Linked DNA regions of Candidatus Puniceispirillum marinum IMCC1322. The protein of the gene in region 2 binds, or shares a complex with, the protein of the main gene of each other region. Links are inferred from orthologs where the notes say so. Each region holds a gene or a part of one and is shown on either strand. Other genes may lie near its edges.

What was found.
Region 1: the proteins of ccmB (region 2) and ccmE are in contact, whole or in part, in a solved structure (PDB 8CE8), measured with the Escherichia coli proteins. The link is inferred for Candidatus Puniceispirillum marinum IMCC1322 from one-to-one orthologs.

Annotation. Positions count from the first base shown.
Region 1 is NC_014010.1:778,334-793,538, reverse strand. What follows is about bases 6,057-8,842. They hold ccmE (cytochrome c maturation protein CcmE), read right to left. Parts: upstream 7,783-8,842; coding sequence 7,330-7,782; downstream 6,057-7,329. Other genes in these bases: SAR116_RS03805 (alpha-hydroxy acid oxidase), read left to right, coding at 8,433-8,842; SAR116_RS03810 (c-type cytochrome), read left to right, coding at 8,003-8,380; SAR116_RS03820 (heme lyase CcmF/NrfE family subunit), read right to left, coding at 6,057-7,333. In the rest of the region: SAR116_RS03850 (membrane dipeptidase), read right to left, coding at 1-600; SAR116_RS03845 (aldehyde dehydrogenase family protein), read right to left, coding at 603-2,051; SAR116_RS03840 (GFA family protein), read right to left, coding at 2,108-2,470; SAR116_RS03835 (DMT family transporter), read left to right, coding at 2,696-3,724; SAR116_RS13910 (cytochrome c-type biogenesis protein CcmH), read right to left, coding at 3,727-4,827; SAR116_RS03825 (DsbE family thiol:disulfide interchange protein), read right to left, coding at 4,824-5,360; more of SAR116_RS03820, read right to left, coding at 5,357-6,056; more of SAR116_RS03805, read left to right, coding at 8,843-9,584; SAR116_RS03800 (copper chaperone PCu(A)C), read left to right, coding at 9,609-10,136; SAR116_RS03795 (flavodoxin family protein), read right to left, coding at 10,147-10,611; SAR116_RS03790 (4a-hydroxytetrahydrobiopterin dehydratase), read left to right, coding at 10,726-11,040; SAR116_RS03785 (amino acid synthesis family protein), read left to right, coding at 11,124-11,723; SAR116_RS03780 (MFS transporter), read left to right, coding at 11,850-13,061; SAR116_RS03775 (branched-chain amino acid transport AzlD family protein), read right to left, coding at 13,066-13,380; SAR116_RS03770 (AzlC family ABC transporter permease), read right to left, coding at 13,377-14,111; SAR116_RS03765 (DUF6165 family protein), read left to right, coding at 14,324-14,713; SAR116_RS03760 (glycosyltransferase family 9 protein), read right to left, coding at 14,706-15,205. UniProt on the Escherichia coli protein: Heme chaperone required for the biogenesis of c-type cytochromes. Transiently binds heme delivered by CcmC and transfers the heme to apo-cytochromes in a process facilitated by CcmF and CcmH.
Region 2 is NC_014010.1:1,142,579-1,157,995, reverse strand. What follows is about bases 2,994-5,991. They hold ccmB (heme exporter protein CcmB), read right to left. Parts: upstream 4,858-5,991; coding sequence 4,129-4,857; downstream 2,994-4,128. Other genes in these bases: acnA (aconitate hydratase AcnA), read left to right, coding at 5,699-5,991; ccmA (heme ABC exporter ATP-binding protein CcmA), read right to left, coding at 4,850-5,533; SAR116_RS05505 (heme ABC transporter permease), read right to left, coding at 3,346-4,083; ccmD (heme exporter protein CcmD), read right to left, coding at 3,164-3,349; SAR116_RS05515 (ASKHA domain-containing protein), read left to right, coding at 2,994-3,145. Also shown: SAR116_RS05520 (methyltetrahydrofolate cobalamin methyltransferase), read left to right, coding at 143-1,045; more of SAR116_RS05515, read left to right, coding at 1,076-2,993; more of acnA, read left to right, coding at 5,992-8,374; SAR116_RS05485 (helicase-related protein), read left to right, coding at 8,556-11,531; SAR116_RS05480 (Hsp15 family ribosome-associated heat shock protein), read left to right, coding at 11,539-11,961; SAR116_RS13225 (tellurite resistance TerB family protein), read left to right, coding at 11,962-12,423; ferredoxin FdxA, read left to right, coding at 12,498-12,836; SAR116_RS05465 (CarD family transcriptional regulator), read left to right, coding at 13,162-13,668; pip (prolyl aminopeptidase), read left to right, coding at 13,743-14,687; SAR116_RS05455 (helix-turn-helix domain-containing protein), read left to right, coding at 14,830-15,297; SAR116_RS05450 (exodeoxyribonuclease VII small subunit), read left to right, coding at 15,325-15,417. UniProt on the Escherichia coli protein: Required for the export of heme to the periplasm for the biogenesis of c-type cytochromes.

The DNA.
Region 1 (15,205 bases), 370 kb from region 2 along the record:
AAGCATGCCGCCGGACGCACCTAGTGCTCTTAACACATCGTCAGACTTGTTTCGTTTGGCTGGATGCCAGAAATCAGGATTAGCATGAGTTATGGCTATAGGGCGTTCGGACACATCTATAGCATCAAGCGTTGATCGTTCGGCAGAATGGCTCATATCAACCACCAGCCCAACGCGATTCATCTCTTTGATAACCTGACGTCCCATCCGTGTGATGCCGGTATCTTCATCTTCATAACAGCCGGTAGCCAGCAGGGATTGATTGTTATAGGTAAGCTGCATAAATCGTGCGCCAAGTGTGTGGCATATTTCCACCAGCCCAATATCGTCTTCGATAGGTGAGGGATTTTGAAAGCCGAAAAAGATAGCGGTACGGTTTTCGGCTTTTGCACGGCGGACATCGTCCCCTGTCTTGCCATGGAAAATAAGCTCTGGAAAGCGTTCAAACCATAGATTCCACTTTTCGACATTGGCGACCATCTCACGAAAGGTTTCGTGATAGGCAATCGTCACATGAACAGCATCGACATTGCCTTCACGCATTTGGCGGAATATTTTTTCAGACCAGTTGGCATATTGTAGATTATCGATGCGATGCATGATTATTCCGGCGTTCCTGATGCAATATAGGATGTTTTGACAGTGGTGTAGAATTCTTCGGCGTAACCACCCTGTTCCCTTGGACCGTATGAGCTGTCGCCCCGCCCGCCAAAGGGAACATGATAATCGGTACCGGCTGTGGCTAGATTGACCATAACGCATCCAGTGCGGGCGTTACGACGAAAATGTGTTGCGCGTGCAAGTGACTTTGTGATGATCCCCGAGGTCAGACCAAAATTCGTATCATTTACAAGGTTCAGAGCTTCGTCATATGTACCCGCTTTGATAACACAAGCTATGGGTGCAAACATTTCTTCGCGATTGATACGCCAGTCATTGCTGGTATTGGCTACCAAGGCCGGGGTCATGTAATAGCCCTCGGTCTCGCGCGTTACGCGTTCGCCGCCACATAGAATTTCACCGCCCTCGCTTTTTGCTAGATCAATATAAGCCATATTTTCGTTTAACTGCGTTTCACTGACCACTGGCCCCAACTGGGTGCCGTCTTTAAGCGCATGATCCACAACCATCGACGAGGTCGCCTTTGATAGTTTCTCGACAAATTCATCGTGAATTTTTTCATGCACTATGAGGCGGGAGGAGGCGGTGCATTTCTGGCCAGTGCCGCCAAAAGCCCCGCCAAGCGCACAGGTGACAGCCAGATCAAGATCACCATCTTCCATGACAGCCAATGCGTTTTTTGATCCCATTTCCATTTGAACTTTGGTCAGGTTGCCAATTGCCGACGTGGCGATCTGCTTGCCAACATCAACCGAACCGGTAAAGCTGATGGCGTTAATCGCCGTGCTTTCGACAAGTGCCTGACCAATGCTACTGCCTGGTCCCATCACCAGATTGAACAGACCTTTTGGTAAGTCCTGACGTGCGATGATCTCGGCAAGGGCAACCGCCGAAGCTGGCACCAGATTAGCTGGCTTCCAGATAACGGCATTGCCGAATGCCAGTGCAGGTGCAATTTTCCAGACGGCCGTGGCTGTCGGAAAATTCCATGGGCTGATGATGGCTACAACGCCCACGGGTTCACGCCGAACATCAATTTCAATATTGGGGCGCACAGAGTCGGCTGTATCACCCATTTGCCGTAATGTTTCTGCGGCGTAATAGGTAAAGAACTGTCCGGCACGGTAAACTTCGCCTTTGCCTTCGGCTAATGGCTTTCCTTCTTCTCGGCTCAATAGAGTGCCAAGCTCAGTGCTTCGCGCCATCAGTTCATTGCCAATATTCATCAGGGCTGTTTGCCGGGCTTCAAGGCCAGTTTTCGCCCAGATTTTCTGGGCGGATTCAGCCGCTTCAAAAGCCATATCCAACTGTGCCTGACTAGCCTGGGCATATGTGCCGATAATATCGCCCAGGTCAGACGGATTACGGTTTTCGATGGCACTGTCGCCCTCAAGCCATTCGCCCGCAATGAAATTTTTCTGTAACGCCATGCCTATGCTCCACGCTTTTGCTTATGATAAATTTAATGTGCACCGCTTTGGGTGTTTTAATCTTCTTTGGTGACGGAGAAGCTTCGCCCATCAACCTGAGTGAATTCAGTTATATTATCTTTATCCACCCCTTCAATACAGGCAACGTTATAGGCAAAGCAAGGTTTGCTTCGCCGCCAGTGATGCGTATAGATGCCACAATTCTTGCAGAAATAGTGCCGCGCCACCCCGGTATTCCACTGATATAGTCCTAAACTATCTTCACCTGACACAAGGACAAATTCCTCGGGTTCCGCCTGTGCCATAAGCGCATTTTTGCGGCTACAAAGCGAGCAGTTGCATTTTACAATATCACGAAGCCCGGTATGGACTTCGAATTGAATGTTACCACAATGGCATGAACCTTTGAGAATTGTCATCAATACACCCTATTTCTGGTAAGACAGATTACATCCTGCATGGGCTAGATCTGAGGTATGAATTTATGTGAACACACTGCCTCAAGACATGTTTAATTTCAATCTGAATTCTCAATAGCAAGATATGCCGGTTATCGGAGTTTATGTTGATTGTATTTGATGCTTTCGCAGAATTGAAATTGCTGATAGAGGACATTAATCGTCGGAAAATCCGAAGTTAGAGAGATGTTTGATATGTGGCAGGATAGTTTTAATAAGCCCGTTATTGTGCTTGCGCTATTTGCCTTTGGTATGGGTGTTATTCCGATAAATGATGCTCTCATAAAGTTGATGAGCGTTTATCTTTCGCTTGGTCAGATCATGTTCGTGCGGGCGATATTTTCAATTATACTTGTTATGCTTGTCAGTCGTGGCATATCCAAAATGTTTAAGCTACCAGCACATGTGTTCTGGCTGTTTGTGGGACGCGGCATGTGCATTGTGGTGGCGATGATTAGCTTCTTTGCCGCGCTTGGTAGTTTGCCACTGGCCATAGCCATTTCGATATTCTTTGTATCGCCGCTTTTCATCACCTTGCTTTCGGTGCCAATTCTTGGAGAAACCATAGGTATTCATCGTGCTATTGCCGTTTTGATTGGGCTGGTGGGTATGATTGTCATTATTCAGCCTGGTGGTGATGAATTCCGTCCGGAAACATTGCTGGTTGTGCTGTCGGCATTAAGCTATGCACTTTGCCAGATATGGACGCGGCGGCTTAGTGGCATGGGTGATCTGGCCACGATGGTATCAGTCCAGCAAATTTGCTATCTCGTGGTTGGTGGTTTGCTACTGATAATGAATATATTCATGCAGCGTCCGGATAGTGATAATCCAACGATCGATTTTCTGTTGCGTGCGCCAGCGTCGCTGTCCCTGATGGATTATCTGTTTATTCTGATTTGTGGAGTTTCGGTTTTATTGCTGTCTGTAACGTCAGCACATGCCTATCGCGTTTTAGAAGCGTCGGTCATTGCGCCGTTCGAATATGTGGCGATCCCGTCAGGTATTTTCTGGGGCATGTTGATCTGGGATGAATGGCCGGAAACGAGCGCCTGGATCGGGATGGGGCTGATTTTGATAGGTGGCCTTTATATGGTCTATAGGGAAAAGGCGCGTGACGTTGATGTGACATTATCTGCCCCTATGCCAGCCGCAGCGGCGCCATCACAGAATTTAGATTATAAAGATGACGATTCGAACGATATTCAAAAATAGCGTTACATTTCGGCTTTGATGGCAGCTATCTGCGCTTCTAGCATTGGTATTACAGGTGCATCTTTGGGCAAGCTTTCAAGAAGCTGTTTCCATATATTGAGGGCGAGACCTTTTCGGCCATCCTGATAGGCGGCAAGACCCGTCAAAAACAACGCCCTTGGTTGCATTGGGTCACGTTCCAGAATGGCGGCCAGACGTTCTCGCACAGGCAATGTAACCTGACCTTCTGCAGCGCGCACCATGGCTTCGGCTTGAATGGCCATAAGCGGCGTAGAGTTTGGTGCTATTTCAAGTGCCATGCCAAGGGCAAATAATTCCGTTTCATAATCATTTAGCATGCTCGCCTTGTCAGCCAGATCCAGCCAGTTAGCTATGTCATCAGGGTTGGCCGCTGTTGCCTCTTGCGCCTTTTGCAACGCATCAATGCTGGCAGTACGCATTTGCTTGAGGTTGTCACGTTCCTTTGCAATATCTGCTTGCCGTGCGGCCAGCGGCTGATCAGGCAGATCAGGTCGCCCTATTATGGCGTAAATGCCGAGAACAAGCGCAATGGCACCGGCGCCCATGATGAATATCGCCGGATCAAACCGTCCGGATATCCTGGCGTCAGGGTTTTGCGCTCTCTCGGTTTTATCTGCCGAAGCAGTTACCTTTGTTTCGGGCTTGGTTTTGCGCCGTGCTGTAAAGATAATCAGCACACCTAGGCCAAGCGCAATGATAGGGGCGCCCCATAAAAGCCATGTAGATGAAGATACAGGCGGTTTGAACAAGACAAAATCACCATAACGTTCACGTATAAACGCAATGACTTCAGCATCCGTATCCCCGGCGACAAGACGTTGGCGGACAAGTTTGCGCAGATCAACCGCCAGTTCCGCGTCAGAATCATCGATTGACTGGTTCTGGCACACAAGACATCGTAATTCACGCCCGATATCACGAGCGCGCATTTCCATCGCTGGATCATCCAGCCTTTCTTCGGCAGTGATCGCCAAGGCCTGCTGTTGATATGGGCCAATCGGCATAACAAGAGCGCCCATCAAAAGCACGCCAATCAGCGCCAATTTGATAAAACGCAGTTGCGCGAGCCATTGGCGTATCATAGCCCCAGACTTTCCAGAATTGGCTCAATATCCTGTTCCAGAACCGTACGGGTAACGGGGCCTGCATGGCGAAATAATACGGTGCCGTTTGCATCAAGAATAAAGGTTTCGGGCACACCATAAACACCCCAACTGATCGCGGTCATGCCATCTTTATCAACTAAAATGGCACGAAAGGGGTTTCCGTATTCAGCCAGAAACTTATTTGTATCTTCAAGACGGTCTTTATAGGCGATGCCGACAATATCAATACGCTTTGATAAAAGCCCAAGGGCTGGTGCCTCGGCGCGGCAGGGCGCGCACCAAGACGCAAAATAATTTACCAAAACTGGCTGACCCTTAAATTGGCCAAGGTCGGTTTTGTTGCCAGCCATATCGGGCAGAATAGTTGTGGGCGCCGGTTTGTTGAGCAAGGCTGAGGGTAGTTGGTTATCCGAACGCTGTCCGTCAAGCATACCCAATAATGTCCAGCCAGCGATCAGCGCGACCAGCAAAAACCCAAATAAGGGGATGATGAAGGTTGCCCTGTTCATGATGCACTGCCATTTTTGGTTTCGAGGCGACGGCCACCAAGCATAGCCAGCCCACCACCAAGCGCCATGACAATCGCGCCGATCCATATAAATCCGATGAAGGGGTTTTGATAGATGCGCAAAGTCCAGCCAATCGTTTCGTTACCATCGCCAAGTACGGCATATAGATCACCTGAAAGACGGCTTCTTATGGCAGCTTCAGAGGTGGTTTGCTGTTCGACAGGAAAGCGACGTATTTCAGGCGTTAAAGTATCAAGTTTTGACGCGTGCTTATCATACAGATGAAGCAGGGCTGTCTGGGTGACATAATTGGCACCTTCGCGTGCCTCGACGCCTGCAAATTCAAAATAGCGGCCTTGTCCCATAACAGTATCGGGTAATTCAATCATGCTGTTGGCTGTGGCGCGGGTGATAGTCTCACTTCGATGATAGCTGTCAGATACCGCACCAAACAGGAATAAAGCGAAGCCAAAATGCGCTAGAGTGACAGCATGTGTAGCAACGGGCAAACCTGTGAAACGTCGCCAGCTATGGGCAAGCGGTACTTTGAAAAGCTGAACGCGAACAGCTATTTCGGCAATGATACCAGCGACCAGCCAGATAATGATGCCCGCCGCTGCAATAGCGGTAACGCCAGCCGGTTGCAGGGCAAAGACATAGGTGATCATTGCAATCAAAACGGCTAATGCCATGATCGTGAATATTTTCGATAGCCGACCCAATGACTGCTTGCGCCAGGCAAACAGTGGCCCTATGGCCATGCCGATTGCCATGAGTGCCAGTAGCGGATTGAATGTTGCGTTGAAATAAGGTGGCCCGACTGAAATTTTGCCACCATTGGCAAGCTCGTAAGCTAGCGGATATAATGTGCCTGTCAGAACAACAACTGTTGATGACACCAGCAACAGGTTATTCACTATCAGCATGCCCTCACGGCTGATGATGGCAAAGTCACCAGAGCTAGCTAGTCTTGGGCCGCGCCATGCAAATAACGCTAGTGGAATACCTATAGCCACCATCAAAATGGCTAGAATGAACACGCCACGCGAGGGATCGCTGGCAAAACTATGCACTGATACCAGAATGCCTGAGCGAACAATAAATGTGCCCAGCAGTGACAATGAAAAAGCCAAAATAGCTAGCAAAATAGTCCAGCTTTTTAGCGCGCCGCGCCGTTCAAGCACCAGGACTGAATGAAGCAAAGCTGTTGCAACAAGCCATGGCATTAACGAGGCGTTTTCTACCGGATCCCAGAACCACCAACCGCCCCAGCCAAGCTCGTAATAAGCCCACCAACTGCCTAGCCCGATGCCTAGCGTTAATGCGCACCATGCGGCCAGAATAAAGGGGCGCACCCATCGTGCCCATAATGTGTCAATATGCCCTTCGATCAATCCGGCGACAGCAAAGGCAAAGGCCAATGACAATCCCACATAACCAATATATAGCATTGGCGGATGCATCGCGAGGCCGGGATCCTGTAAGACAGGGTTGAGACCACGTCCGTCAAAGGGAGGGGGTGAAAGCCGCGCAAAGGGGTTTGAGGTGAACAGGCTAAAGGCGATAAAGGCGGTGGCGATCACACCTTGCACGCCCAGAATGCGGGCTTTCAATATTGCTGGCATTGATGTGAAGCCTGCGGCCAAAGCGGCGGCAAATAAGCACAGGATCAGAATCCATAATAGCAATGAACCCTCATGATTACCCCATAAGCCTGATATTTTATAGATCATTGGCTTTGACGAATGTGAATGTTCAGCGACCAACGCGATTGAAAAATCTGATGTAATAAACCCATACATAAGCGCCAGAAAAGCAGCCATTACGAAACCACAAGATATAAGTGTGATCGTCGAGGTTGCGGTAACCATTTTAGGATTATGACTGACGATCCCATAGGTAGGCACAAAGATTTGCAAAACCGACAGCGCAAACGCGATAATCAGAAATAGATGACCAGCTTCAGCAATCATTGTGCGTCACCTGTTTCCATTTCGCTACCTTGCCAGACACCCTGTTCTTTCAATTTTTCGGCAACATCGGCAGGCATGTAGTTTTCATCATGTTTAGCAAGAACATTATCGGCCATAAAAACCCCATCAATAATGCGTCCTTCGGCTACAACGCCTTGGCCTTCGCGAAACAAGCTGGGCAACGCATTACCATATGTGACAGCTATGTCATATTCCCCGTCGGTGACAACAAATTTTGAGTCTAGACCTACAATATCGAGACTGCCGTTTTTCACCATGCCGCCAAGCCGCAATTGCTGGTCACGGCCAAGATTGGTTTCAGCAATCTCTTTGGGTGTGTAGAAAAAAACGATATTATCTTGCAATGCTGTCAGCGTAAGTGTGACAACAACCCCTAGCAAAGCGGCGTATGACGCAATAATTATCAATCTTCTGCGCTTTGGTACCATCAAAAGCCCCTGGTTAATTCCATCACTAGGATATGGGCATTGGTATGCCTAAACGCCAGTTTTGGCAAGATATTCACCCGTTCAAAATAGCGGCATGATGGCGCATGAAAGTGCTTGCTGTTGAAATCCAAAGCAAGGCATTGTAACAATTCGAATGTAAATCACGCTTCATCAGCTTTTTACAATAGGCGTGCGGCATGCTCTAGCTAAAGGTCGTTTCATGCGGTTAAAGAAAGTTTTGTTTCAACTGGTATTAACTATTTCGCTCTGTTCTTTCGGGACATCAGCAATAGCTGATGATGTTGCCAATGGAGAAAAAGTGTTTAAGCGCTGCAAGGCCTGCCACTATGCCGATAAAGAAAAGAATAAGACAGGCCCGCATCTTGTCAATATCATTGGGCGTAAAGCCGGTTCGATAGAGGGGTATAAATATTCAAAGGCGATGCGTGAGTCCGGACTTATCTGGGATGAGGCCACTTTAACGGCCTATTTAAAGGCACCTAAAAAATTCCTTAAAGGCACTAAAATGGTGTTTGCAGGTCTGAAGAAGGAGTCAGACATTCAAAATGTGATCGCATATTTGAAAACCCAAAAATAAAAGCGTAAAAGAACATCTCTTGTTATTGTGAGCATTTGCTCCTGAGGTTTTTATGGACTTAATGAATCGCTATCCACGGTTAAGCGATCTGCGCCCAGTCGCATCGCGCCGTATTCCCAAATTTGTTTTTGCCTATCTGGACTCAGGAACAGGGCATGATACGACGCGCGATGAAAACCGTGCCTTTCTCGATTCTATTCAGCTCACACCTCAATTTTTGCGTGGCCGGATTGATGCTGATATCAGCACTACATTATTTGGCAAAACCTATAAGGCGCCGTTTGGTGTGGCACCAATTGGCCTTGCCTCGCTGATCTGGCCAGGTGCTGAACAGATCTTGGGCGCGGCGGCAAAGCGCAACGGCTTTCCATATGCGCTTAGCACTGTCGCCAGCGACTCGGTTGAGCGTGTGAGTGAAGTAGCTGACGATATGACATGGTTTCAACTCTATGCCCCGCGCAATCGTGAATTGATGAAAGATCTTCTGAGCCGGGCTCGTGCTTGCGGTGTTAAGAATATTGTTTTGACTGCCGATGTGCCTTCACCAAGCCGCCGTGAGCGTATGCGGATTGCTGGTGCGCCGCTGGGTAGTCGCGGTAATTCGAGTTTTAGCCCACAGGTTGTGTGGCAAAGCATGATGCGTCCCGAATGGGCAATTCGTACTTTGCTAAATGGCGGCGCGCGGTTCCGCAATATGGAACCTTATGCCAAGAATGATGGCGCCATGGGAATAACCAAATTTATTGGCGAACAGCTAAACGGGTCGCTTGATTGGGATTATCTGGCAGATATTCGCGCCGAATGGGAAGGCAAGCTTATTCTAAAAGGTATTTTGCATGGTCAGGATGCGGCACGCGCTGTGAAAATGGGTGTCGATGCGCTTGTTATTTCAAATCATGGTGGCAGACAACTTGATGCAGCACCACAGCCTCTTGCCCAACTTGCCGGCATTCGTGCCGTTGTTGGCGATGATATACCGTTGATTGTTGACAGCGGCATTCAATCAGGTCTTGACGTTGTTCGCGCGCTGGCAATGGGCGCAGATTTTGTAATGATTGGTCGTGCCTTTATGTATGCAGTAGCCGCTTTAGGTAAAAAAGGTGGTGATCATGCCGCAGATATTTTGCTTGAAGAAGTGCGTGATGTCATGGCGCAGCTTGGATTGCAAACCATTGCTGACGTCAAATCTCTAAATCTTTCCTAAGCATCGTCTATAAGAGGTCAATAAATGTCCAGCTTGGTTCCCGCTTTTCTGTCGCGCCTAATCTGCAAATTTTTTGTATTATTATTTGTTTCGGTCTTTGGCATGCAAATGGCCTATGCAGACATGCAGGTTGGAAAACTGGTGATAAGTGATATTGCCATTCGTGCCACTGCGCCAGGCATGTCGGCAACGGCGGGTTATCTAACAATTGCCAATCATGGAATGAAAGCCGACCGCCTTGTAGCTGTAAAAGCCGACTTTGCCGAAAAATCAATGATTCATGAAATGACCAATGTCGATGGCATTGCAAAAATGCGGCATGTCATGGGCGGGGTTGAAGTGCCCGCACATGGTAATGTGGCTTTAGAACCTGGCGGTCTGCATTTGATGTTCATGGGGCTAAAAGATACGTTAGCTGTTGGACAGACATTGTCAGTCACGCTTGTTTTTGAAAAGGCAGGTACGCAAAAACAGGATGCCATGGTCAAGAAGCCTGCCGATATTGGTGGTATGTCAACTGACTCAAAAACCAAGAAAAAGCATTCGCATTAATTATGTAAGGCTAGAAAATCCCAGCATCCATGCCTGCAGCCATACCCAGTGATAATTCGGCAACGTCATCGATGAAAGCCGGATTCCAAGTGCCATGAAGAACCAATGGCGGTGCCATCATTCGCCATCTCAAACCTGTGAGAATACTGTTTAACGCATGTGTGGTTGCGGTGCCATCAAGGCCAGCGCGAATGTAAACCCCGACAGATTTGCCAGCGCATATATCAATCCAGTTATTATAGCATCGATCAAACATATCTTTGGTTGCACCCGCCATGTAACCGATATTTTCGGTGGTGCCAATAATAACGCCGTCGGCTTTTATTACGTCTTTGGCTTGGACATCAAAGGGGGATAAAAGCCTAACCATAAGATCATCTGGCGCGTAGTTATTTGCGGCATCAAAAGCGGCGCGCGATAGCGCTGCCGTATTATCTGACGGTGCATGGGCGACGATCAAAAGCTCTTTTTTCATATTGATATCATACCCATGAAAAAGCTATGTGAATAGAGGTGCTATTTTGCGCTGGCACATCGCCCCACCCAGTGACTATCATGTGACCCTCACCGGATGAAAGGAAGTCTATCCATGGCTCTAAAAGCTGAAAAATTAAATAAGGACGCTGTTGAAAAGGCATTAGATGCGCTTGATGTCTGGCGTATAAGTGATGATCACATAGGTCTTGAAAAAACGTTTAAATTTACCGATTTCAATGCGGCTTTTGGGTTTATGACACGGGTTGCTTTGGCGGCTGATAAAATGGACCATCACCCTGAATGGTCAAATGTCTATAATAAGGTACAGATGAGATGGACAACGCATTCCGAAGGTGGCATCAGCAATCTTGATGTTATTCTGGCTGAAAAATGTGATATATTTGCCAAAAGTGCATCATTGAAATAATTCGGGCAAGCACCAGTCCATTAGTAACAATCAAAAAATCTGCAACTCACATATTTGATAGGTTCACCATGTCCAATAAAATCATCAAGCCCGAAATCCGTAAAATCGTCACCTATGAAGACACCACCTTCATTGAAGGGTTTAAGGCGGTTGCTGAGCCATGGCATATGTTTGCGGCGGCAGCCGTATTTACAAATCCATGGGCAGGACAATTTGTTGATGATTTGCGCCCCGGTATTCAGGCAATAGCCCCCGTGATTGGAGAGATGCTTAGTGCGCGTGTTGTTGACATGGCAGGTGGTGGCGACAAAATCGAAGCCTACGGCAAGGCAGCAATTGTGGGCATGAATGGTGAGATTGAACATGCGTCTGGCGTGACCCATACCCTACGCTTTGGCAATTTCTACCGTGAAGCGGTAGGGGCAAAATCTTATCTAAGCTTTACCAATCTTCGCGGCCCAGCCAATACCGCCATTACCATTCCGATGATGGATAAAATCGATGCGGGACGGCGGTCACATTATCTGACTTTGCAATTTGCAATTGGCGACGCGCCAGGACCTGATGAGATTCTGGTAGCACTTGGCGGCGCAACGACCGGACGTCCGCATCATCGTATTGGTGATCGTTATCAGGACCTTGCCGAAATGGGCAATGATGTGGATAACCCCGCCGGCGTTTAGTATGTTCACAAGATTGTGATTTGATATTACGGGCTTTTGCGCCACAGTCATCAAATATCCAATACTATGATTATATGTGAGTCCAGACTAGAGGTTAGTAGCGGATCATAACTTCTGGAGCGTGTCATGGGCACAGTGGCACAAACATCATTGGTGATGATTTTTGGCTTGTTCTTGGCCATTTCATTTGGATTCGGTCTGGATCTTGTTTCCGCATTTCTGCCTGACATCCAGGCGGAAATCGGTTTTGATTATAACTATCTTGGGCTTTTAACAGCAGGCGGCAAGATAGGTCTGATCATTGGTGGTGTGACCTGTTATCTGTTAGCCCCTTTGTTTGGTAATTGTCGTCTTGTGGTGTTAGCTGTTGCGCTGACTGGATTGAGTCTGATTGGGTTGGGATATGCAGAACAGCCTTGGATGGTTGGCCTGTGCATGTTTTTGGCTGGATTTGCGACCATTGTCTCATGGGCCCCAATGGTTGGCGTTTTTGCCCGCTTTATTTCCAAGGCGCATATGGGTAAGGCCTTTGGTGCGGTTGGAACGGGCGCCGGAATAGGTACATTTGCCAGCGGATCTATTGCCCCCTATTTTATAAATAATTTTGACTGGCGAGCAGGGGTGATAACAGTTGGCTTAGGCTGTCTGATATTTGTTGGCTTATCGGCAGTATATCTTTGGCACATGAATATTCTTGAAAAAAAGATCAGTGCATCAATAGCGCCTCAAGATTTGCAATCCAAGTCTGTATCGCTTGGCACATTGCTGTCTCGTGATGTTATGATGCTGTGGTGTTTGTTGTTCTTTGTTGGTTTTACCATGCAGCCTTTTCAGAATTACCTGTCTCCATTTATCCGCGATGAATTGCAATATTCAGCCGAAATTGCCCGTGATGCGTGGGTGGCGATGGGGGCAACAGGTTTGTTTGCTGGCATTGTAATGGGGATGGCGTCTGACCGTTTTGGCATTGGTAATGTCATAATCGTGGCCTTGGCTTGTTTGATCGCGGCGAATGTGTTTTTGATTCTGCACCATGATACACTTTATTTCATCGGGGCCGGTATCGGGTTCGGTCTATGTTTCTATTCGGTGCCAGCGCTCATTCCCACCTATATAGGTAAGGTATATGACGCCGTATTAGCCACGCAGATTTTTGCAGGTGGTAATATAATGCTGGGTATCGGTGCGGTATTTGGCAATGTGTTTGGCGGCGTCACCAAGGAGTATCTGGGCACTTTCAAAATATATTATATAAGCGCGATTATGGCGGTATTTGTCATGATGGTGCTTTGTTATTTTGTCATGTGTAGGCAGCGGCCAAAGGCCAGAGCTGTTTGAAACCCTAAAAACCGGAATAGGTTAGTGCCCATAATATCATCAGACCTGAGGAAATCGTGGCCAAAACCGAACGTGTAATCAGGGCAATGACTATGGCCACAAGCGCCGCATAAAAACGTGTATTATCGACGATCGAGATCATGCCGGCATCGTTAAACAGCACCGCCGGTGCGATGATTGCGGTTAAAACGGCTATCGGCACGAAGCTAAGCGCATCTTCAAGCCAGTTCGGTAATTGTTTGGGAGAATAGCCCGAGAACATGCTAATGCGTGTGGCAAAGTTAATCAGTCCAGTAGCGATGATAACAAACCAGATCATGACGGCCCTCCGGCGTCCTGCCTTCGTGGGCGCCGCGTTACAGTTTTGACGCTCCAGCCAGCCACAATTCCGCCTATGGCCGCCAGAACGATCCATGTTTTGAAAGGTAAATTTTGGCCTGTAATAGCGATGGTGCCAGCGGTGATGCAGGCAGCAAGATCAGCACGGGACTTGATGGCGGGGGCCACTATGGCGATGAATGTCAGAGGGATGGCAAAACCAAGCGACCATTCAGGCGGAATTGTTGTGCCTGCCAATACGCCTGTAATGGTTGCGCATTGCCAGCTAATCCATAATGTCAGGCCAGCGCCAAGAAGATGAAAATGCTGGTTTGGGCTATAAGGCTTATTCGTAAAGCGCCGGATTGAAATCGCATAGGCTTCGTCGGTAAGCAAATAGCCCAGAATAATGCGCCACCGCAGGGGAAGAGGGCGCAGATAGGAGGCTATTGATGCGCTGTAGAGTGCATGGCGTAAATTGATCACGCTTACGGATCCGCCCACTACTAAGGCTGGTACATTGCTTGCCCATAGTTGGACAAAGACCACCTGACTGGCACCGCCAAACAAAATGGACGACATCAGAATGGTTTGAAGTGGTGTTAATCCGCTGGAAATACCCAACACGCCAAAAACAAGGCCGAATGGAATAATGCCAAGCATCATTGGCAGCTCATCACGCACACCGAGCCAAAACTCGTCTTTGGATGATGTTACGGCTTTGTCGGGCATGGGTTCTGCATTTTGTAATTGGGTTTCTTTGGTGCATATCTAATATGCTGAACAAGCACCATTTACATCTATTATGGAACCTATGACAAGTATGGGTCATAAATATTTAAGTATGGTTTCGCCGCTATTGATTTGCACCTATCTGCAAATCAGATATGATCCGGTTATTATTGTAACGGCGAAAGGCTAGTGTCGTGTTGCTGAATGTGCCTATGTCAGTTGGTGAAGTGCTGGATAAGATCACCATCCTTGAAATCAAGTTGGAAAACATCAATGACACGGCGAAATTGGCCAATGTCGAAACAGAATTATCGCATCTGCGGCCGCTGGTTTCAGACGAGATGTTTTTAACCGATCATATGGTCGATTTGATTGACCAGTTGAAGTCGATTAACAAAGCGTTATGGGATATCGAGGACGATATCCGCATTCAAGAATACAAAGGCGATTTCGGATCACGGTTCATCGAGCTTGCCCGGGCTGTATATGTGACAAACGACGAGCGCGCGCATATCAAGAAACAGATTAACCTAGCCACTGGTTCGGTCATCGTCGAAGAAAAATCCTATGAAGATTACAGTCGTGATGAGGCCGTCAGCTAGATAAAGAGCCTACTTTCGTAATCTTTGATAGCTTTTCGAATGCCATGATGATTTTTTCAGTCGGGATAGAGCTAATGTCACCATCATCGGGTGCTGCAACAGCTTGGCTTACAGACCGATAGCGCAAAATATCGCTTTCACGGGCAAACAGGATCAGAGCAGGCAAGTTGCAATTAAGGGCAAGATTGGCGGTGAATGAATCCACCCCAACATAAAAGTCAGCACGATGATAAAGTGCCACATCTTTTGCCATCGATGGATTATGTGCCAGACTGTTCACTAAGGCGGCTTGTATTTTACGGCTTTTGTCGGCGGTCATGGTCTGCCACTGTGTCATACATTCTTCGTGATAGGCGTGGGCGTCGGGCCCCGCATTCAAAATAAATGTACCGCCAGTTACTTCAGCCAGATGCATAATTGATTCTAATGCCGCGTTTATGGACCAGCGCCGCATGGGATCAGCGGCAAATAGATTCAGAATTATGATAGGCC
Region 2 (15,417 bases):
TTTGATACAGCTGATTGTCTTCGGCTTTCTTTTGTGTGTCCTAATATCATTTACTGTCGAAAAAAAACAAAAGCTAGAAACACTCCAACGCTACAAAAATTTAACACTAGAATTGGTAAGCCATATTTAGAAAGTTAGGCACATGACCAAAACACTTATTTCATCCGATAAACAGGAAATTACCATTGGTTTTGAGGCGCCCTTTTGCGTCATTGGCGAGCGGATCAATCCAACAGGTCGTAAATTACTAGCAGCCGAAATGGCGGCTGGTGACTATTCGCGGGTTATTGCAGATGCCGTGGCACAGGTTGAAGCTGGCGCAACGATGCTTGATGTGAATGCGGGTATCCCTATGGCTGACGAACCGGCCATTCTGGCTGAGTCAATCAAGCTGGTTCAGGATGTTGTCGATGTGCCGCTGGCGATTGATAGTTCGATTGTTGCCGCGCTTGAAGCTGGCCTATCTGTTTATAAAGGTAAGCCGTTGGTAAATTCGGTAACAGGCGAAGAAGAGCGTCTTGAAGTTGTTTTACCGCTAGTCAAGAAATATGGTGCGGCTGTTGTTGCAATTTCGAATGACGAAACCGGCATTTCCGAAGATCCGAATGTTCGTTATGAGGTTGCCAAAATGATTGTAGAGCGCGCCGAGGATTACGGTATCCCGCGCGAAGATGTCATTGTTGATCCGCTGATCATGCCGGTTGGCGCCATCAATATGGCGGGGCGTTCGGCACTAGACCTGATTATTCGGTTGCGTAATGAGCTTAAGGTGAACACAACCTGCGGGGCTTCCAACATTTCCTTTGGTTTGCCAAACCGGCATGGCATGAATGCTGCCTTTTTATCGATGGCAGCAGGTGCAGGCATGACATCGGCGATCATGAATCCGCTTCATTCTGAAGAAATGACGGGTATAATGGGTGCAAATGTTATGAATGGTAATGACCCTGAATGTCGTAATTGGATCAAGCGTTTTCGTGAACCGGTTGCCGCAGGATCTGGTGGTCGCGAACGTCGTCAGACACGTCGTAGCCGGAGTGCCTAAGGGTATGCCCAATTATGTTAGGCAAGCTATATGAGCACAGATCCAACCGTCGCCGATGTCCCCGATGCAAACCTGAACGGCAAAACTGATATCAAAGTTGTTTTCACGCCATCAGGCCGTCAGGCTAAAGTCGCGCAGGGAACAACTGTGCTGCAGGCCGCGCGCGAACTTGGTGTTGATATAGACTCTGTTTGTGGTGGCCGGGCGATGTGTGGACGGTGCCAGATTAATGTTGGTACTGGTGAATTTGCGAAACATGGTATCGTCTCAGGGGCTGGAAGTCTTGGTGCGGTAACGGCGGTTGAAACCCGTTATGCGGATAAACGCGGTCTGGCTGATGGTCGGCGGCTATCATGTCAGTCTGTCCTGCTTGCCGATGCGGTGATCGATGTGCCACCTGAAAGCCAGGTGCATAACCAGCTTGTTCGCAAGGCGGCGGATGAACGTCAGATCGAAATGGATCCAGTTGTGCGGCTATGCCTTGTCGAGGTGCGCGAACCCGATATGCATGAACCATCTGGTGATTTTCGTCGTCTGGCCGAAGCTTTGGCAAAGCAATGGCCAGATCGTGTATCAGGTGAAATCACCTGTGATTTACATATCCTTCAGCAGTTACAGCCTGTTCTGCGCGAGGGCAAATGGCATGTGACCGTTGCCTTGCGTGATGGCTGTCACATAACAGGCATCTGGCCGGGGCTGAAAGAAAATGTCGTTGGCGTCGCTATCGATGTGGGCTCGACAACCATGTCGGCGCATCTTTGCGATATGGCAACGGGCGCGGTACTTGCCTCAACGGGCGCGATGAATCCGCAAATTCGGTTTGGCGAAGATCTTATGAGTCGGGTGTCTTATGGCATTATGAATCCTGATGGGCCTGCTGAAATGACCAAGGCTGTCATCGCAGGCTTGCAGCAGCTGATTGATGGTGCCGCCGAACAGGCTGGCATGTCGAGTGATGACGTGATCGAAATTGTTCTGGTCGGTAATCCGGTTATGCACCACCTGCTTTTGGGCATTGATCCGCTAGAGCTTGGCGGTGCCCCCTTTGCACTGGCTGTTGATAGCGCCCTCAGTCTGAAAGCCAGCGACCTTGGCCTTGCTTTGAACCAGGGCGCACGCGCCTATATCCTGCCATGTATTGCTGGGCATGTTGGGGCTGATGCCGCCGGTGTCGTGCTTGCCGAAGCGCCGCAGAAAACCGATAAAATGACATTGCTTATTGATGTGGGCACCAATGCCGAGATTGTCGTTGGTAATCGTGACCGGCTTCTGGCCGCATCCTCGCCAACAGGGCCTGCCTTTGAAGGGGCGCAGATTTCATCTGGCCAGCGTGCGGCTCCCGGGGCGATCGAGCGGGTGCGTATTGATCCGGTAACGCTGGAGCCGCGCTTTTGCGTTATCGGCGTTGACCAATGGTCGGATGAAGATGGCTTTGACGAAGCGGTAAAATCCACTGGCATTACCGGCATATGCGGATCGGGAATCATTGAAATTCTGGGTGAAATGTATTTATCCGGCATCATCACGATGGATGGTGTGATTGATGGTGGCAAAGCTTTGATCAGCCCGCGCATTGAGGCTGATGACCGTACATTCCGCTATCGTGTCAGCGACAATGTAACCGTCACCCAGAATGATGTACGCGCGATCCAGCTGGCCAAAGCCGCGCTATATGCTGGTTTCCGTTTATTGATGGATAAGATCAATATCAACCATATCGACAAGGTTGTGCTGGCGGGGGCCTTTGGTACGCATATTGACCCTAAATATGCCATGGTGCTTGGTATGATCCCCGATTGCGAGCTTGAAAATGTGAGGGCGGCAGGTAATTCGGCAGGTGCAGGTGCGCGCATGGCCTTGCTGAATAAAGGTGCTCGCGCTGAAATTGAACAGACCGTGCGCAATATCGAAAAAATCGAAACCGCGATTGAGCCCTCATTTCAGGATCATTTCGTCAAGGCGATGGCGATCCCGCACAAAAGCGATCCCTATGCCAAACTGTCGGCAATGGTTCCATTGCCTGAACGCATTCTGACAGCACAAGATGCCCCTGCGCTTGAAGGCGGCCGTCGGCGGGGTGGCCGTCGGCGTTCCAGCTAGATTGCTGTAAGCAATATCTTATGTGATCTTGTCATTATCGTTGTTATCACTGGCATCTTCTTGCATCATTGCGCGCAGTTTTTTAGCAAGCGTTCTTGCCCTTGCCCAGCTTGCCACAAACATCCACATAAGTGCCAGCGCGGCAATCGCATAGCTGGCCCAGATAAACCCGCCAAATTGTACCATTTCGAATAGGCTGTTCATGATATGCCACCATTATTGCCAAGGCGCTTTAAGGCAAGCGTGGCGATACGCCGTGCGGTGATCAGCGCCCGCATCCGCATAATAACGACCAGAGCAAAATAGCCATGACAGGCAATCAGCATCAGAATAAGCGGCGTCAGCATTGACGGATCAATGGCGGGGCCACCACTGCGCAGGATGCTGGCAGGTTGATGCAATGTATGCCACCAATCAACCGAAAATTTAACAATCGGCACATTGATCAACCCAACCAGCGCCAGCAAGGCGGCGGGGCGACTACCGCGCTCAGGGCGGTCAAAGCCATTCGCCAATGCGATCACGCCCAGATAGAAGAAAAACAGAATCAGCATCGAGGTCAATCGTGCATCCCAGACCCACCATGCGCCCCACATGGGCTTACCCCATAAGGCACCGGTAACCAGTGTCAGAAAGGCAAACATCGCCCCAACAGGCGCTATCGCACGCGCCGCAATATCTGCCAGTGGATGCCGCCAGACGATATAGAACAGGCCGCATAATCCCAGCCCAACATAGCCAAACAAAGCCAGCCATGCAGCGGGCACATGGATATAGATGATCCGCACGGTTTCGCCTTGCTGGTAATCGGGCGGCGAGGCAAATAATCCCAGATACAGCCCATAGGCCATCGTCACCGCTGTTATCAATAACAGCGGGCGAAACAGCCAGTCGGCGATGCGCATAAAACGCGTCGGATTTGCCAGAAAATCAAACATGCCCGTGTGATATAGCCCTTTTTGTTGAAATCGCAATGTCTAGCCTCATGATCCGCTACCCCCGTCGCTTTCGATCAGCGCCATCGCCGCCACCGGCGGTGCCAGTGCCAGCAACAGCAACGCCAGTGCCGCCAATAACATCAGATGCGGGGTTACGATTATATAGGTACCGGGCATGGTCATATCAGGTTGTGATGCCATCACCCCGAAAATCAGAACGGGTACGGCCAGAGGCAGAACCAGCAAGGCCATCAACCCGCCGCCGCGCCGTGCGCCTTGCGCCAATGCCGCGCCTATGATCCCCAGCAAGGTCAGGCAACAGCTTCCCACAGCCAGTGCCACCAGTAACGCGCCCAGTTGATGCAGTGGCATGGCAAGCATGATCGCCATCAAAGGTGTTGTCAGCAATAAAGGCACGCCGGTTTTTACCCAATGCGCTACCGCCTTGGCCAGCGCATAAAGCCCTAATTGGTAAAACCCGCCAGTTGGAGGGTCGCCAGGTGTTTCATTGATGACTGGCATGCTGATCTGATCAAGCCAGCCCTCACGCACATCATCGGCAAACAGCCCGTCAAATCCGGCCAGAATCGACAACAGTGCCGCGATCCAGATGATCGGTACGGCCAGTGGCTCTAGCGTTGCCGCCGACGGGCCAAAAGCCAGCGGAAACAAGGCGATAATGATAACAAAGAAAATCAGCATGACAGCGACATCCTGTCGGCTACGCCAGGCGATGGTAAGGTCACGTTTTATCTGCGCGTAAACACTATGCATCTTTATGCGCCTTGTGTCCTAGCGTCCATATCTGCCGTGTCTTGCCAAGCGTTGCACCCAGATCAAGATGCGTTGCTGCCAGCACCATGCCGCCATTGTCTATATGCGCGCAAATGATGCGATCCAGCGCTGTGCGTGCATCATCATCAAGCCCTACATTCGGCTCATCCAGAAGCCATAAGGCCGTTTTCGGGCCCAGCCTCAACCGCGCCAGTGCCAGCCGTCGCCTTTGTCCGCGTGACAACAGCCGCACCATGCTGTCGGCAAATCCCAGACAGCCAAGCGCCGCAAGAGCTGCCTCGATCCGCTGTGCATCACCATAGCCAGTCATCGCCGCCCAGCTATGCAGATTTTCACGCCCGCTCATCTGGCTGGATAGGCCATCCTGATGCCCCACATAAAGCCGCGCCTCTTCGCCGTTAACTAGCCTGCCCGAACCTGCTGTGCATGTGATTGCACCGCTTGCCAGAGGAAGCCGTCCAGCAATCGCGCGTAGCAAGGTTGTTTTACCCGCGCCATTGGCGCCATGCACAAGGCCAAGCTGGCCACAATCAAGATGGTTGCTGAATTCATGAATGACCGGCCTGATGCCACGCAGAACCGTCACCGCGTCAAGCCAAAGCCCCGGTTGTACGTTCCCCGGTTGCCCGTTCATAGATGCCGCATCACTAGCCATGCCGCATGTTTACCTGTCAAACCAGCCTTTGGTCTAGAGGTTTTCCAAAATTCCATCTGGAAAAATTAAGTGAAACGCGCTATAAGATGGGTGACCGCGTTGAGGCGCTCCTCATGCTGGCCAGCTCTGTTATTTGTGAAGTTCAACCGTAAAGGGGAAACCGCCATGTCAAAGACATTGCGTGACGCGTGCCGTGCTAATCTGACTGTCGGCAGCAAAACATACCGCTATTACTCGCTTGCCAGCCTTGCCGAGACTTATCCGTCATTGGCACGTCTGCCATTTTCACTCAAGGTTTTGCTGGAAAACCTGCTTCGTAATCAGGACGAAAGTTCGGTCACGGCCGCCGATATCGGCGCGCTGGCAAACTGGGCTGAAAGCGGCGAGGGCGGCGAGATTGCCTTTCGTCCATCGCGCGTTCTGATGCAGGATTTTACCGGCGTTCCGGCAGTTGTCGATCTGGCAGCCATGCGCGATGCGATGGGAACGATTGGCGGTAATCCTGAAAAAATCAATCCGCTATCACCTGTTGATCTGGTGATTGATCATTCGGTCATGGTTGATCATGCAGGCGGGGCTGACGCGGCGGCCAAAAACACCGCGCTAGAATTCACCCGTAACAAGGAACGCTATGAATTTTTGCGCTGGGGCGCGGGTGCTTTTGATAATTTCCGCGTTGTGCCGCCGGGAACAGGTATCTGTCATCAGGTCAATCTTGAATATCTGGCGCAGACAATCTGGACACGCGATGAAGATGGCGAAACGGTTGCCTATCCGGATTCGGTTGTTGGCACTGACAGCCACACGACCATGGTCAATGGTCTGGCCGTATTGGGCTGGGGTGTTGGTGGTATCGAAGCCGAGGCCGCCATGCTTGGCCAGCCTATTTCGATGCTGGTGCCTGATGTGATCGGCTTCCGTCTTGATGGCAAACTCCCCGAAGGCGCGACAGCGACGGATCTGGTGCTGATGATTGTCGAAGCCCTGCGCAAGCGCGGCGTTGTTGGCAAATTTGTCGAATTCTTTGGCCCTGGTCTGGATCAGCTATCTTTGGCGGATCGTGCGACAATTGCCAATATGGCACCTGAATATGGTGCGACTTGTGGCTTTTTCCCAATCGATGATGAGGCTCTGAACTATCTGCGTCTGACAGGTCGTGATGATGACCGTGTAGCGCTTGTCGAGGCTTACGCCAAAGCGCAGGGCATGTGGCGTGCCAGCGATGCAGCTGATCCGCATTTCACCGACATATTGTCGCTTGATCTTGCCACGGTTGTGCCATCAATGGCAGGCCCAAAACGGCCGCAGGATCGTGTGGCTTTGCCGGATGTGGCGGCCTCTTTTGCGGCTACGCTTGCCGAATCCACAGGGCGGACAGCGCCTAAATCAGTTGCCATTGACGGTACAGATTACAGCCTCAGCGATGGTGATGTCGTCATTGCGGCGATCACGTCTTGCACCAATACCTCGAACCCGTCGGTTCTGGTTGCCGCCGGCCTGGTGGCCAAGGCGGCACATGAACGCGGGTTGACAGTTCAGCCGTGGGTTAAGACCTCACTGGCACCTGGCAGTCAGGTGGTGTCGGCCTATCTTGATAAGGCGGGTCTGACCTCGCATCTTGATGCGCTTGGCTTTCACACGGTCGGCTATGGATGCACAACCTGCATCGGTAATTCGGGCCCCATTGCCGCGCCGCTTGCCAAAGCGGTTGAAGAGGGTGGCCTGACGGTTACGTCGGTATTGTCGGGCAACCGGAATTTTGAAGGCCGGATCAGCCCGCATGTTGCGGCAAACTATCTGGCCTCGCCGCCTTTGGTTGTTGCCTATGCGCTTGCCGGATCGGTCAGCAAGGTGATGAATGATGATCCATTAGGTCAGGACAAAGATGGCAATGATGTCTATCTGCGCGATCTATGGCCATCAAATGACGATATCCGTACGGTTGTTGATCAGGTCATTTCGGCTGAAATGTTCCGTGAACGCTATGCAGACGTGTTCAAGGGTACCGCCGAATGGCAGGCGATCAAGACCTCGGCTGGCCTCACCTTTGACTGGGATGATAGTTCGACCTATGTGCAGAATCCGCCTTATTTTGAAGGCATGAGCCGCGATGTACCAGCTGGTGCCAGCGATATTGAAAATGGCCGTATATTGGCCTTGCTGGGCGACTCGATCACCACCGATCATATTTCGCCGGCAGGTTCGATTGCCCGTGATACGCCAGCGGCAGACTTCCTGACCGAGCATCAGGTGCGTCCGGTTGATTTCAATTCCTTTGGCTCGCGTCGGGGCAATCACAAGGTCATGATGCGGGGCACTTTTCCCAATATCCGGCTGAAAAACATGGCGGCAACAGGCACTACCGGCGGTTTTGCCCAGCATGTGCCGTCGGGTGATGTGGCACCGCTTTATGATGTGGCAATGCGTTACGCTGATGAAGGCACGGCGCTGATTGTCATTGGCGGCAAGGAATATGGTACGGGCTCTAGCCGTGATTGGGCGGCCAAAGGCACGCGCCTATTGGGCGTAAAGGCCGTGATTGCCGAAAGCTTTGAGCGTATTCACCGTTCCAACCTGATTGGCATGGGTGTTCTGCCGTTGCAGTTCCCTGAAGGCGTCGGCCGCGAAAGCCTTGGTCTTGATGGAACTGAAAGTGTGTCTTTGACTGGCCTTGCTGGCGGCATTTCGGCAGGCATGGAAGTGCAGGCGAGCTTTACAAGTGCTGATGGCAAAAGTCAGTCTGTAACGCTTCTGGCACGAATCGATACCGATGGCGAAGCCACCTATTTCAAAAATGGTGGTATTTTGCATTACGTTCTTCGTCAACTGGCCGCGGCCTAAACCAGCATCATAACCAAAAGTCTTACATTTGAGACAAGCTATCAAACCCCGCTGGCATTTCCGGCGGGGTTTTGTTCAGGGCTATAACCGATTTCACATGTACAAATGCTTAAACCCCTGTAGGCTTTGCCTGTTTGAATATGTCTAATCTGTTCCTAACTTAGTTTCTGTCGATATTTCCATGGCGCGTCGTTCAGCCGAAAATGTAACTTTGGTTCTTGGGCCAACCAATACGGGCAAGACGCATCTCGCGCTTGAACGGATGACAGGTTACGCCAGTGGTATCATTGGCTTTCCTCTGCGGCTTTTGGCGCGTGAAAATTATGACCGCTTGGTGGCGCGGCTTGGTGCGGCCAAAGTTGGCTTGATAACAGGCGAAGAACGTATCATTCCGGCATCAGCGCGCTATATCTGCGCGACCGTTGAATCGATGCCAGAATCTCTGACTTTGTCGGCACTTGGCGATGGAGCAGGGGAACTGCCTGACCGGCGTTTTGAATTTGTGGGTGTTGACGAAATACAGCTTGCTGGCGACCGTGAACGGGGTCATGTCTTTACCGACCGGATCATTCATGCGCGCGGTCTGTTTGAAACGATGTTCATGGGCGCAGAAACGGCGGCACCCCTGTTGCGGCAATTATTGCCCGATGCCAAGATCGATTACCGCCAGCGTATGTCGAAACTATCCTATAGTGGCCCCAAAAAGCTCACCCGTTTGCCACGGCGTGCGGCGGTGGTGGCTTTTTCGGCGGCTGATGTCTATCAGATTGCTGAATTCATCCGGCGTCAGCGCGGTGGTGCGGCCATTGTCATGGGGCGTCTTAGCCCGCGTACGCGCAATGCACAGGTCGAATTATACCAGAATGGCGAGGTTGACTTCCTGATTGCGACTGATGCCATTGGCATGGGGCTCAATCTTGACCTGTCGCATGTCTCGCTGGCGGCTGATGTCAAATATGATGGCCGCAAGATGCGCAAGCTGACTGCCTCGGAAATGGCACAGATCGCTGGACGTGCCGGACGGCATATAAATGATGGTACATTTGGCGTCACCGATGGATGTCACGCGCTGGAACCTGAATTGATCGAAGCGATTGAACAGCACCGTTTTCCGCCTTTGCGAGCCTTTTACTGGCGAAGCCGTGATCTCAATTTTGCCTCGGTTGATATGCTGCTTGGATCACTCGAAGCGCCGCCGCCATTACCGTTTTTGTTCCGTAAAGGTGATGCGCTGGATCATCGCGCGCTTCTGGCGCTGGCGGGTCGTCCCGAGATCAAAGACGCCGTGTCGGGTGCGCGGCAGGTACGTCTGTTATGGGAGGTCGCCTGCATTCCCGATTTTCGCCAGAGCCTGAATGAAAATCATTATGAAATGCTCGCATCGATCTATCTGGCGCTGGTCGAGGATGGTGTGCTTGGCACGGATATGGTGGCCAAAGCGATGACCCAGCTTGATCGGCTTGATGGCGATATTGACACTTTGATGACGCGGCTTGCTTATATTCGTACCTGGACTTACATTACGCACCGTTCTGACTGGACAGATGACCCCGCAGAATGGCAGGATCGTGCTCGTAAAATTGAGGATCGCTTGTCTGATTGTCTGCATTCAAGACTATCTGAGCGATTTGTTGATAAACGCGCGGCCCATTTGAGTAGAAGACTGAAGGAAACTAAGAATTTGATGGCATCAGTTAAGGCCGACGGTACGGTTCTTGTCGAAGGTGAAAATGTAGGACAGCTTGATGGGTTTGTCTTCATGCCGACCTTGTCCGAGGGCGAAGAAAAGGCAACAATTCTGGCCGCCGCCCGCCGGGGACTTCCCGATGAAATAGAGCGCCGTGTTCGTGCCTTTACCGGATCGGCTGATCTGGCATTCAAATTGGATGAAAAGGGCAATATCAGCTGGCGTGAATCCATAGTGGCGCGACTGGTCAAGGGCGACAGCCTGTATAGTCCGCGTACTGAACTGCTGAGCAGTGACCTTCTTTCGATTGACCAGACAACACGTCTTGTGGCGCGCCTGACCGATTTTATTAATGCACATATTGATACAGTGCTTGGCCGATTGACCATTCTGGCGACACCAGATGCAGCGCCGTCAATGACAATTGCTGAGCCAGCAGAAAAACACAATGAAGCACCGCCGTCATCTGAAGCAGTGCCTTCGGCTTCGGCAGGCGAGGCTTCAGCCGATTCGGATTTGAAAGCAGAAGCCGTATCAGACTCTGCGTCTGCGCCCGTTTCTACGCCCGTTTCTGCGCCCGTTTCTGCGCCCGTTTCTGCGCATGTTTCTGAAGCTGCTGACGCAACGCCGTCAGCGCCCACAGGTCTGACTGGTGCGGCCAGAGGCATTGCCTATATGCTGTTCGAGCGTTTGGGTTCGCTACCGACAGCCGAAGTGGGGCATCTGACGCGGGCAATGCATGAGGCTGACAAGCCACGTTTGGCGCGTCTAGGCATCCGCTTTGGCGTTGAAAGCCTTTATATGCCGGAAATGCTGAAGCCAGCGCCGATTGCTTTACGTGCTTTGCTCTGGAATCTGGATCAGGGGTTTCTGTCCAGCAATGATTTTGCCGCCGAGCCGCCCGCAGGCCGCGTTGCCATTGATGCACCTGAAGGCGTTGATGATAATTTCTGGCTGGCGGTCGGTTATCGCCGGCTTGGTGGTCGTGTGATGCGGGTTGATATGGTTGAGCGTGTGGCAATGCTGGTGCGCACCGCCGCGCGTGTTGGTAGCTTCAAACTGACTGAGGACATGCTGTCGCTGGCCGGGGCAACGCGTGAACAGATGGGCGCGATGTTGCTTGATCTTGGTTGTGTCATTGTGGGTGAAGAAGCATCGGAAGATCCGGAAAAACCGGCGATCCAGTTATTTGAGCGTAAACGCAAAGCCCGCCCTCAACGCACACCTAGCCGTGCCAAACAGACATCAAATGGTGCGCATGCGGATACCAAAGCCGATGCAGATCGCGGTAACGGCCAGCCCAAAAACGCAAAAGCGCAGCAAGGGCGCAGCAAATCTGACAGGGGCGGGGCCAAAAAACGGCCACCAAAGCAATCTCGAAATCAACCGCAAAACCGGCGTCCAGCCGAAAAACAGGCAGATCCGAATTCGCCCTTTGCGGTGCTTGCAAATCTGAAACTAAAGGACTGATGGCTGATTGAAAGACAATCCATTGGCGGATGATACAAAGGCCCTTCGGCTAGATAAATGGCTTTGGTATGCGCGTTTTTTCAAAACCCGCAGTTTGGCGACACGGCTCATTGCCAGCGGCAAATTGCGCTTGAATGGCGAAGTCATGAACAAGCCGCATCGCGCGGTGGTGGTGGGACAGATATTGACCTTTGTGCAACAGAATGATGTGCGGGTTATCGAGATTGTGGCGCTGGGACAACGCCGTGGGCCAGCAAGCGAAGCGGTTACGCTTTATAATGATCTGTCGCCGCCTGTTGTCACAGCCAAGACTGTTGATAAAACCGGACGCGATTTTGAAAACCGGACAAGGGGTAGCGGCCGCCCCACCAAAAGACTGCGCCGCGAAACCGATCAATTAAAAGCCATTCATCTGGCAGACGAGGATTAGATGCTGAATAAACTAACAAGCTGGGTAAAAACCTATAATGAAATTGCCGAAACGCCGGATGATGATTCCGAATGGGCGGCAACGGTTGCCGGACTTTTGATCGAAGCGGCAATGGCCGATGGTACACTTGGTGATGCCGAGCGTATGGCAATTGCCACCGCGCTTGAACACCAGCTATCGATGACACCGGATGTCATTGACGAAATGATCGAGAAAGCACGTCAAGACTATGATGATCGTGTTGAGATTTCTGGCATTACCCGCCAGATCCGCAATGATACCGATGCCGAAGAACGCGCTATTATCATGGAAATGATCTGGATGGTGGTGCTGGCTGATGGCGTGTTGCATGATTACGAAGCCCAACTCATGCGGCGGCTTGCCGGTTTGCTCTATATTGATGATGTCGCCTCTGCACATGCGGCAAATAGCGCCCGCGCGCGTCTGGGTCTTGAAGCCTAATCTTATCTAGGCTACATCTTAGCCACTTGTAAACACCACAGCAGAATAGCACTAAGCCTACGGGATTGACCGACATGACTTATATCGTCAATGAAAACTGTATCAATTGTAAATATACCGACTGCGTCGAAGTATGTCCGGTCGATTGTTTTTATGAAGGTGAAAATATGCTGGTCATTCATCCAGATGAATGTATCGATTGCGGTGTTTGTGAGCCTGAATGTCCGCCCGAAGCTATTTTGCCTGATAGTGAGCCAGAAGCCACAAAATGGCTTGATCTAAATCGTGACATGTCTGAAATCTGGCCAAATATCGGTCAAAAGATTGATGAAATGCCGAATGCCAAAGCGGCCGAAAGCGAAACTGGTAAATTTGATAAATATTTTACCAAAGCGCCGGGAAAAGGTAACTAGTAACAGCTGACAACCCAAAAGCTAGTTAATCTTCCAGTACCAGTCATTGTGGCATGATCCAGTTAATAACAAATATATTGATTTCTGGATGCGGCGATTGATGCGGCGGACGTCGTATATAGATGCAATTGTCATATGAGCCAGATTTGTGTATAATACCGTCTGCACATACAGGATAAATTTTAATGTTGTCTTGGCAATGTTGGTTTGACTGGCCCTAGAGGGTTGGTTTGCACATCGCCGGACAGCATATGGATTTTGTATATCGATATAACTTAGTGGCTCATGGCTACAATTGTCTCATGGCAGACATTAGGGAAACAAAATGGCACGTAAATCAGACGCCGCCTTCGAAGAAGGCGATTTTGTTGTATATCCAACCCATGGTGTTGGCAGAATTCTTGGAACCGAAACACGTGAAGTTGCGGGCATTGAACTGGAAATGCTTGTGGTACGCTTTGAACAGGATCGCATGACATTACGTGTGCCGATGGAAAAAGCCAAGACACTTGGACTGCGGACGCTTAGCTCAAGCAAGCAAATGGATCAGGCTATCACCACTTTGCAGGGCAAAGCGCGCGTGCGCCGGACCATGTGGTCGCGTCGGGCGGCTGAATATGAAACAAAAATCAAATCAGGTGATCCAGTTTCGATTGCCGAGGTTGTCCGTGATTTGCACCGGCGAACAAATCAATCTGAACAATCCTATTCGGAGCGACAGATGTATCAGGCCGCGCTAGAGCGTCTGGCGCGTGAATATGCTGCGATTGAAAAGATTGATCAGGATGCGGCGGCATTAAAACTCGAAGATATGATGGCTGAGGCCGCGTAACGTCCTTTGGTTGTGGCGTATTATTCCGCCCTGCTGTTAGCTATGTAAATGGTGAGAATGATCAACATCAAGTGATGACAAACGCGTTTATTCAGGACATTGACCTTTTCGATCCGGTTATGCCTTTTCAAACAGGCTGGCTGGAACAGCAACAGCATCGAATCTATTTTGAACAATGTGGCAATGCTGATGGCATTCCGGTTCTGTTTTTGCATGGGGGGCCAGGTGCCGGCATTTCGCCAGTTCACCGGCGGCTGTTTAATCCAAATAAGTTTCGGACAATTTTGTTTGACCAACGTGGATCAGGCCGATCAACCCCATTGGGCGAAACTGCCGATAATACAACCCTGCATTTAATTGAAGATATTGAAACACTGCGCAAACAGCTTGGCATTGATCAGTTTCTATTGTTTGGTGGGTCATGGGGCAGCACCTTGGCATTGGCTTATGCCATCGCCTATCCGGAACATGTTCAGGGGTTGATTCTGCGGGGCATTTTTCTGGGTAGTGACGCCGAAGTGGATTGGTTTCTCTACGAAATGGGACGTTTTTTTCCCGAAGCGCATGCACGTTTTGTCAATTTTCTGCCGCTGAATGAACGTGGCAACCTGTTAGAGAATTATTATCATCGCCTGATGAGTGATGATAATATGGTCCATCAACCGGCAGCGAATAGCTGGTCATCCTACGAAACATCCTGTTCGACCTTGCGCGCCGAACAACGTTATGTCAGTGGAAAATCGGCATTGACCATGGCGCGGCTTGAGGCGTATTACTTTATGAATCGTTGTTTTATGCCTGATGGGCATATCATGAATCACATCAAGCTTGTGCAGCATTTACCAATCGATATAATACAAGGCCGACATGATGTGATTTGCCCGCCGATGACAGCTGCTAGTTTGGCGCATCATTGGGGCAAAAAGGCTAAGTTGCAACTTGTTGATAACGCCGGACACTCGACATTCGAGTCGGGTATTGCTCAGGCACTTTTATCTGCCTTGGACGCGTATATTTAAAAGGGTTATTTTCCAGGCAGTCAAAAAAGTAAATTAGTATAAACTTTAATAGTTTTGAACATTGGCACCTGCCCGATACAACCGCGAGTAACAAATTTAATTCATCAGGTGTAAACGGAATCATCCTAGGAGATTATTGTCCATGGCCAATCTAGATGAAGAACGCACAGAACGAAATTTTCGTATAACGAACAATAACGCTGTTGATATGCATGTAGGCAAACGTGTTCGTCTGCGCCGAACCTTGCTTGGCATGAGCCAGGAACAACTTGGCACCGAGCTGAATATAACCTTTCAACAGGTTCAGAAATATGAGCGAGGCGCGAACCGGATCAGTGCATCACGCCTATGGGATATTGGACAGATTCTGGATGTGCCGATTAATTATTTCTTTGACGACATGACAGAAAATACAATGCAAAGTTCGCCGCGGCGGATATCGCGTGGTGGCGAAATTCTGGATCTGGTGGATGAACAAATCAAGGATCCCATGGCACGTCGTGAGACGCTGGAGCTAGTGCGTAGCTATTATTCAATTGAAAAACCACTTGTGCGAAAACGCATTTCGGAAATGGTCAAATCCATTGCCACAACCCTTGCTGGCGAGTAACATACCGTCATAGCAAGGGGTAGGTGAATGAGCCAGAACGAAACCAAAACCGCCAATTTTGAAACAATAAGTTTTGAAGACGCACTGCGAGAGTTAGAGACGATTGTGACATCTCTGGAA